4 regions of the Neptuniibacter halophilus genome follow, and region 2 is predicted to be linked to each of the others. Evidence: predicted binding sites of a transcription regulator. Region 2 holds the regulator's gene; each other region holds the start of a gene.
What was found. Region 2 encodes sigma-54, which starts transcription at its own class of promoters, with help from an activator protein. Its sites were predicted from a motif close to TGGCACNNNNNTTGCTNT; they were not measured.

Region 1 (2,205 bases), 1.0 Mb from region 2:
CCGGATATCCACATGCTCAGCGATGACGACGCTTTTACCGTTATCCATCGCTTCGATCTCAGCCAGCAGGCCTGCATTTTTCTCGATCAGATCAGCGAAGTCCCAGAGTAGTTTTTGTCGATCAACCGGCTTGATCCGACTCCAGGCGGAGTCGTCAAAGGTCTGTCGGGCGGTTTGTACGGCCAGATCCATCTCTGCTTTACCGGCAGCCGGTACCCGGGTGATCACCTCGCCATCGGATGGATTGACGACGTCGATGGTGCGCCCGTCGGCTGCACTGAGCCACTGGTCGCCTACCAGAAAGCGGTGTTCACGTTGAATAAAAGCGGTGGCTTCAGGTGAGGGGGTGAATGTAGCTGAATTCATAAAGTGACCTTTTATTGTTATGTCGATCTTATAAAGGCAAACCCTTACTGCGAGAAGATGTTGCCGAATTCAGGTTGGCTGACACCGCTTCACCAGCAGGGTTCTTGCGTTTGCTGCCAGAGCTATCGCAAAGGCTGTGCCAGACAGAATTAGTTCTATATAACTACATGAAAACAAATGAGTTTCTTATAGGCTGGGGGAGGCGAAGGGTGTATTTGACTGTTTCAGACTGAGACAGGGTGTCAAAAAATAAGTCATTCGCTGAGACAGCCGCGCAGCCCGTATTGGCGCTGATCATGGCGGAAGTGTTGCAGAACTGAACAGCAGTGTTGCGGAATAAAACAGTGTTTTACTGATAAGTGAAACCCCTTATTTTGTTATCTGATTGAAATATAAGGGGTTGTTGGTTTTGGCACGGGGTGTGCGTTAAGGATGTCAGGTTAGCACTATTGGGTGGTCGTACCACCGCAGAATAAACATAAAAAGGAGTCTGGCCTTGAAGAAGAATACGAAACTATCCACCTGGATGGGGGGCGTGATGCTGGCGGGGGCGATGTTACCGGCATCGTCAGTGCAGGCAGCCGACGCCGAATCCATCATCAAGAATAAATGTCTGGCCTGTCACACGCAGGAGCAGGCAGAACCCGCCCAGTTCAGCCGTATGAGCCATCAGCGTAAAACACCGGAAGGGTGGCTGATGAGCATCGCGCGTATGCAGTTGATGCACAATCTGCAGATTACCGATGAAGAGCGCCGTACGCTGGTGAAGTACTTCGCTGACCGTCAGGGTCTGGCTCCGGAAGAAACCGAAGGCGCCCGCTACGCTATGGAGCGCCGTCTTAATACCATGGAATCCTTCGATTCTCAGGAGTTCACGGAGATGTGTGCCCGCTGTCACTCCGGTGCCCGCGTGATGTTGCAGCGTCGCCCGCAGTCGGAATGGGAGCATCTGGTGCACTTCCATCTGGGTCAGTGGCCAACGCTTGAGTATCAGGCGCTGGCACGTGACCGTGACTGGATGGAGATTGCACTGAATCAGACCGTGCCGCAGTTGGGTAAGGATCTGGGGCTGGAATCTAAAGCCTGGGAGAACTGGCAGAAAGCGAAGAAAGTACCGATGGATGGTAACTGGAGCTTCAGTGCGACGATGCCGGGTAAAGGCGATCTGCGCGGTGTGATGACCATTTCCGGTGGTAAGAACGATCTCTACAAGGTCAGCGTTAAGGGTGAATATGCCGATGGCAGCGCCTTTACCGGTAAAGGTAGCGCGATTGTTTATACCGGTTATGAGTGGCGTGCGAATCTTGAAATCGATGGCGTGAAGATGCGTCAGGTCTTTGCGGCTTCCAAAGACGGCAATGAACTGACCGGGCGTATGTTTGAAGCGGTCCATGATGAGAAAGGTATGGACTTCACTGCAGTGCGTGAAGGCAGTGGCGCCAGGTTGCTGGCGGTTCAGCCTGAGTATATCCGTGCCGGTTCGACGCAGGTTCTGACGCTGGTCGGTACCGGTCTGGGCAAAGAGGTTGCTCTGGGTAAAGGGCTGAAAGTCAACCAGGTGCTGTACCGTGACACCAACAAGCTGGTGGTTCAGGTTCAGGCCAGTGACGATGCTCAGTTGGGTAGCCGTCAGGTGAAAGCAGGTAAGGCTAACGGTGCCGCGATCAATGTCTTTGATCAGATCGGCAGCGTTAAGGTTGTACCGGACTTCAGTGTAGGCCGTGTCGGTGGTAATGGTGGTTCAACGCCGAAGTACAACGCTTACTTCCAGGCCGAAGCCTGGATGAATGGTGCCGATGGTAAGGCGGGTACCGATGACGATATGCGCATCGGCTTTGT
Region 2 (2,205 bases):
CATAATGTGCGCGAGACCTTGGATATTTGCGAAAGAGCCTATATCGTCAGTGAAGGCACTATACTTGCCACAGGCAAGCCGAACGAGATTTTGGCCAATCAGGCTGTTAAGAACGCCTATCTTGGCGAACAGTTTTCCCTGTAACCCGGCCATAATCTATCTGGCTATCAGGAGTTAAGACCGTCGTATTATGAAACAAGCGCTCCATCTAAAAATTGGGCAACAGCTCACCATGACCCCTCAGCTTCAGCAGGCAATCCGTCTGTTGCAGCTATCCACGCTGGACCTTCAGCAGGAGATTCAGGAAGCGCTTGAAAGCAACCCCATGCTGGATGTATCCGATGAAGATCATGGACAGGATACAAGCAACAACGAATCCGACAACCAGACTGAGACCACTGAGATCAGTGCCGGGGAAAGCAGTAACAGCGATAATGACTATGACGACAGTCCGGCTGCCGAAGATAACTGGAACGAGAGCATCCCGGATGAACTCTCTACAGACAGCAGTTGGGAAGACACCTTCCAGTCCTCCACGCCCAGCCTGAGCAAAGAGGATCTCGACAGTTTCGAATCCAATGACACCGCCGAAGAGACCCTGCAGGATCATCTGCACTGGCAGCTCAACCTCACGCCCATGAGTGACATGGATCGTCTGATCGCCACCAGCATCATCGATGGCATCGATCCCGACGGTTACCTGACCATCAGTCTTGAAGAGATTCTCGAACACTTCCAGACCGAAGAGGATGAGCAGTTCGCCGAGCTGGAACTGGATGAAGTGGAAGCGGTACTGCACCGTATCCAGCAATTCGATCCCGCCGGTGTTGCCTGTCGCGATCTCAGCGAATGCCTCAGCATTCAACTGAGCCAGCTACCGGCTGAAACCCCGTGGCGCAATGAAGCGATCAAAGTCGCCCAGCAATATATCAAACTGCTGGGCACCCACGACTACCGCCAGTTGATGCGCAAAACCCGTTTGCGTGAACCCCAGTTGCAGCAGGTTATTCAACTGATTCAGGGGCTGAATCCGAAACCCGGCGCCAGTATCAGCCAGAGCACTGCAGAATATGTCATTCCTGATGTTATCGTCACTAAGGAACGGGGCGTCTGGACAGTCAACCTGAATCCGGAAGTATCTCCTAAACTGCGGATCAACGCCGGTTACGCCGGTCTGGTAAAACGCGCAGATAACAGCTCCGACAACACCTATCTGAAAAATCACTTGCAGGAAGCCCGCTGGTTCATCAAAAGCCTGCAGAGCCGGAATGAAACCCTGCTCAAGGTTTCCAATGAGATTGTCCGACGTCAGTCCGGCTTTCTGGATCACGGTGAAGAGGGTATGAAACCCATGGTGTTGCACGATATTGCCGAAGCGGTCGAGATGCATGAATCCACCATCTCCCGCGTTACCACGCAGAAATTTATGCACACCCCCCGGGGTATCTTTGAGCTGAAGTACTTCTTCTCCAGCCATATCAGTACAGCCACCGGTGGAGCGGCCTCTTCGACCGCCATCCGTGCGCTGATTAAGAAAATGGTGGCCTCTGAAAATGCCGCCAAGCCGTTGAGTGATAACAAGATCGCCCAGTTCCTGGATGAACAGGGCTTTAAAGTCGCCAGACGTACGATCGCAAAATATCGAGAAGCGATGGGCATACCACCTTCTAATGAGCGAAAGCGTCTGGTTTAATAATAACAACACATGCACGCTGACTAAGTCTCGTCAGCATTCAGTAGGAGAGACCTATGCAGATCAATATCACCGGACACCATGTTGAACTGACCGATTCCATGCAGAACTATGTGCTTGAAAAGCTGCAGAAGATCGAACGCCATTTTGACAACATCACCAACGTTCAGGTAACTCTCAGCGTAGAAAAGCAGCGTCAGAAAGCTGAAGCTGAGATGCACGTCTCCGGCGCACAGCTGTTTGCCACTCACGAGCACGAAGATATGTATGCGGCGATCGACGGCCTGACTGATAAGCTCGACCGTCAGGTGATCAAGCATAAAGAAAAAATGAAAACCCACAAATAGGCCCACGCTTTAACACACTATGCAGGTCAATGAACTCCTGACCCCCTCAAGCACCCTTTGCGGTCTTGAGGGCGGCAGTAAAAAACGTATTCTGGAAGTCATCGCTGAGCAGATCGCTGAGCAGCATCCGGAGCTGGATAGCAGCAGTATATTCAATGGATTGCA
Region 3 (2,205 bases), 220 kb from region 2:
TAATGTCGCCAGCGGTAGCGCTGTCTACATCAATTCGTTCCAGACCGTGGTAGCCCATGATTTTCAGTACACGGCCATTACGGACAGCACCTTCACGGTCAATCACTTTAACCTGAGTGTTGGTTGCAACGCTGCCGCGAGTTACCCGGCCAACACCGATTACACCCACGTAGCTGTTGTAATCCAGTGCGGAGATCTGCATCTGGAAAGGACCGTCCAGATCAACCTGCGGTGCCTCAACATGTTCTACTATTGCCTCAAAAAGGGGCGTCATGTCTTCTGACATCTCTTCCGGATCCAGTCCGGCGATACCGTTCAGTGCAGATGCGTAAACGATCGGGAAATCCAACTGTTCATCGGTCGCGCCGAGGCTGTCGAACAGATCAAATACCTGATCGATTACCCAGTCAGGGCGGGCACCCGGACGGTCGATCTTGTTGATTACCACGATTGGGCGCAGGCCCTGGTCGAAGGCTTTCTGGGTTACGAAGCGGGTTTGCGGCATCGGGCCGTCCACGGCGTCAACCAGCAGGCATACACAGTCGACCATGGACAGTACGCGCTCAACCTCGCCACCAAAGTCAGCGTGTCCCGGAGTGTCTACGATGTTGATACGGTAGTCATTCCAGCGGATAGCGGTGTTTTTAGCGAGAATAGTAATGCCGCGCTCTTTCTCCTGATCATTGGAGTCCATGATGCGCTCAGTGCCTTCATCACGACGGCCCAGAGTACCGGACTGCTGCAGAAGCTTGTCGACCAGAGTGGTTTTACCGTGGTCAACGTGCGCGATGATAGCGATATTTCTTAGCTTTTCGATCACGTGTGTATACCTGTGAGATATTTTTGCGAATGCGGAATTATACGTGTTTGGTGGGAAATTACTGCATATTTCTTAAGCAATTTGCGGATTGGCCTGGTGCTGATTTGTCTGCGAACGACATGCATCTTGATCTGGCTACGTCTTAAGTCGAAAACGCTGCATTGCGGTAGGCGTTTGGCGAAATCATGGAGTATTATGTTTAGCGCGATGGCGGTAGTAGACCTGAAAAGCTCTTCTATGCACTGTTGTGGTGCACTCTAAAGAGTCATGTTCTGTTTTGGTGCATTCTGGTGATTAGGATTAATCTGCAGGGCCTGTTTTTTCAGGGCTTTAGCGTAAAAGGTTATCTGGCATGGTAGTTGCTATCCATATCACCGACAAATAATTTCGATTTCTCAGGGTTGTGCATGACACAGCCTGGTAATTACAAAGTGGAGAAAGCAAATGTCAGAGAAGACTCTGAATCTGATCAAAGAAAGCAACGCTAAATGGGTTGACCTGCGTTTCACCGATTCTCACGGTAAAGAGCAGCACGTAACGATCCCTGTTTCTGACATGGGCGATGACTTCTTTGAAGAAGGCAAAATGTTCGATGGTTCTTCTATCGCTGGTTGGAAAGGTATCAACGAGTCTGACATGATTCTGATGCCTGACGACAGTGCTACTCTGCTGGACCCATTCGCTGAAGCAACAACCGTTATCGTTCGTTGTGACATCGTTGAGCCAGCTACCGGTCAGGGTTATGAGCGTGATCCACGTTCTGTTGCCAAGCGTGCTGAAGAGTACCTGAAGTCTACTGGCATTGCTGATACTGCTATGTTCGGTCCTGAGCCTGAGTTCTTCGTATTTGACGAAGTTCAGTGGCACGCTGATATCAGTGGTTGTGGTTACACCATCGCCTCTGAAGAAGCTTCCTGGGCTTCCAGCCACAAAATTGAAGGCGGTAACACTGGTCACCGTCCACGCGTGAAAGGCGGTTACTTCCCTGTACCACCAATCGATTCCCTGCACGACCTGCGTGGCGCAATGTGTGACGCAATGGAAGCAATGGATCTGGTTGTAGAAGTACACCACCACGAAGTAGCCACTGCAGGTCAGTGTGAAATCGGTGTTGGTCCTAACACCCTGACTGCAAAAGCAGACGAAGTTCAGGTTCTGAAATACTGCGTACACAACGTTGCTCACGCTTACGGCAAAACCGCTACTTTCATGCCTAAGCCGCTGGTAGGTGATAACGGTTCCGGTATGCACGTTCACATGTCTCTGTCTAAAGACGGCGTTAACCTGTTCTCCGGCGATGCTTACGCAGGCATGTCTGAAACGGCTCTGTACTACATCGGTGGTATCATCAAGCACGCTAAAGCTCTGAACGCGCTGACTAACTC
Region 4 (2,205 bases), 380 kb from region 2:
CATACCTTTGCATTTGATGCTGCTACTGCCTTTGGTGGGGTGGATTCGCTTCAGGAAAATACCGTGATCGAAGTGGGTGGTATCACCATCAGTCTGGCGGCGGGCATGACACAGGATGCCGTGGGTCAGGCGATTACAGCAGTTGAAGCTAATATTCTGGATGCCAACCCGGATGTAGAATCGGTTATCTATGATAATGCTTCTAACGAGGTAGTGGTTACCTACAAAGCAGAAGCTGGTGATGTAAATCCGGGTATCCTTGTCGATGCCAACGTCGGTGGCGGTGCAACCAATCCTATCTGGGATGGTACTCAGCCAACAATTAAGCAGGGTGATAACTCCTTTATGGGGGTTTACCGGATGTATGCCTACCTCAATGGCACTGAGCAGCTTGATATTGGTAAAGCGCTGGATCCGGGCGAAATAGGTACAGGTACTGAGCCGGGCCCGATTCTGATCAACTTTAACCCATCCAATGGTTTGCTGAACGGTATTAATGGGGAAACCTTTTCTGCCAGTGCGGTAGTGCCGACCATTACGATTACCGGTGCCGACCCTGCGGATTCCACGACGGTGATTGAGCTGGATGTGACCAACACCACGCAGTTTGCATCTGAATCGATTGTTAAATCCTCTGCTCAGGACGGTTATACCAAGGGTGACCTGATCGGTGTGAGCTTTAGTGAAACCGGTGAAATGGTTGCCAGCTTCTCTAACGGCCAGAACCAGGATCTGGGTGTGGTTGCGATTGCCACCTTCGAAAACCAGTCGGGTCTGCAGCCTGCGGGTGATACGGAGTGGATTTCAACGCTGACCTCAGGTGATGCGATTGTGAACCCGCCGGGAACCGGTCTGAACGGTACCCTGCGATCTGCAGCGCTGGAGCAGTCCAACGTGGATCTGTCAGCCGAGCTGGTAGCGTTGATTGAAGCGCAGCGTAACTTCCAGGCAAACTCGAAAACCATCGAGACCCAGAACACAGTGACACAGGCGATACTGCAGATCTAAACAGATTTTCAGTCAGCTTTTGAAAGGGCCGCTAACCGCGGCCCTTTTTTATTGGCACAAGGTTTGCTTTATCTGTTATCAGACAACGTTATTAAATGACGGCAATCAAAGCGGCAATGCCGCCGGAACGGGAAGTGATAGATGGATAAGGTTCTGTTTTTAGCAATGACCGGGGCGCGGGAAAATATGCTGGCGCAGCAGGCTCATGCCAACAACCTTGCAAATGCCAATACCACGGGGTTCAAAGCTGATCTGGCTCAAGCCCGCGCCATGCAAGTGTTTGGCGAGGGTCATGCTTCACGGGTTTATGCCCAGACGGAGCGTCCGGCCACCGACGTGACCAGCGGTACCCTGATAGAAACCGAGCGCCAGCTGGATGTGGCTGTGGCCGGAGAGGGCTGGTTTGCGGTGATCCGTCCGGATGGAACTGAAGGCTATACCCGTGCCGGTTCACTGCAGATTAATGCCGCCAATCAGTTGGTAACAGGCAGTGGTTTGCCGGTGATGGGCAATGGCGGCATTCCGGTTATTTTGCCGCCCTTTGACAGCGTTGAGATCGCCACAGATGGAACCATTACCGTGAGACCGCTGGGTGAAAATGCTGCGGAGTTGCTGGTGGCTGATCAGATTAAACTGGTGAATCCCGATCCGAAAACAATGTTTAAGGGGCCGGATGGTTTGATGACCACGGGTAACCCCAACCCGGAACAGCCTGACCCGAATGTAAGAATCCGTTCTGGCTATCTCGAAGCAAGTAATGTGAATGCGGTGAGTGAACTGACAGGCATTATCAGTTCATCCCGCCAGTTTGAGATGCAGATCAAAATGATGAAAACCGCCGAAGAAAATTCTGAATCGGCAGCTTCCATCCTGAAAATGAGTTAAGAATCGCCTGAGGAAAGATAGATGCACGGTGCACTGAATGTAGCAAAAACAGGAATGACCGCTCAGGACACTAACCTGAAGGTGATTTCAAACAACCTGGCCAACGTCTCTACGGTCGGCTTTAAGCGTGACAAGCTGGTGTTCGAAGATCTGATGTATCAGGTTCGCCGCCAGCCGGGCGCGCAGAGTGCTGAAGAAGCGCAGTTACCCTCTGGCCTTCAGGTGGGTCTGGGTGTTCGGACCGTAGGCTCACAGAAGTTGTTCAGTACCGGTTCCATAGAGATTACCGATGAAGCCTTCGATGTGGCCATC

Region 1: peaA (quinohemoprotein amine dehydrogenase subunit alpha) is a predicted target of sigma-54. The motif match lies at 777-794, and genes of this name have one in related genera.
Region 3: glnA (glutamate--ammonia ligase) is a predicted target of sigma-54. The motif match lies at 1,169-1,186, and genes of this name have one in related genera.
Region 4: QUD59_RS10320 (flagellar basal body rod protein FlgF) is a predicted target of sigma-54. The motif match lies at 1,061-1,078, and genes of this name have one in related genera.

Annotation. Positions count from the first base shown of each region.
Region 1 covers NZ_AP027292.1:1,559,794-1,561,998, reverse strand. Annotated here, with positions in the region: gene QUD59_RS07240 (aldehyde dehydrogenase family protein) at 1-366, opposite strand, end outside; gene peaA (quinohemoprotein amine dehydrogenase subunit alpha) at 863-2,205, shown strand, end outside.
Region 2 covers NZ_AP027292.1:2,606,080-2,608,284, reverse strand. Annotated here, with positions in the region: gene lptB (LPS export ABC transporter ATP-binding protein) at 1-144, shown strand, start outside; gene QUD59_RS12110 (RNA polymerase factor sigma-54) at 191-1,693, shown strand; gene hpf (ribosome hibernation-promoting factor, HPF/YfiA family) at 1,750-2,040, shown strand; gene ptsN (PTS IIA-like nitrogen regulatory protein PtsN) at 2,060-2,205, shown strand, end outside.
Region 3 covers NZ_AP027292.1:2,389,740-2,391,944, forward strand. Annotated here, with positions in the region: gene typA (translational GTPase TypA) at 1-820, opposite strand, end outside; gene glnA (glutamate--ammonia ligase) at 1,265-2,205, shown strand, end outside.
Region 4 covers NZ_AP027292.1:2,227,246-2,229,450, forward strand. Annotated here, with positions in the region: gene QUD59_RS10315 (flagellar hook-basal body complex protein) at 1-1,008, shown strand, start outside; gene QUD59_RS10320 (flagellar basal body rod protein FlgF) at 1,150-1,893, shown strand; gene flgG (flagellar basal-body rod protein FlgG) at 1,915-2,205, shown strand, end outside.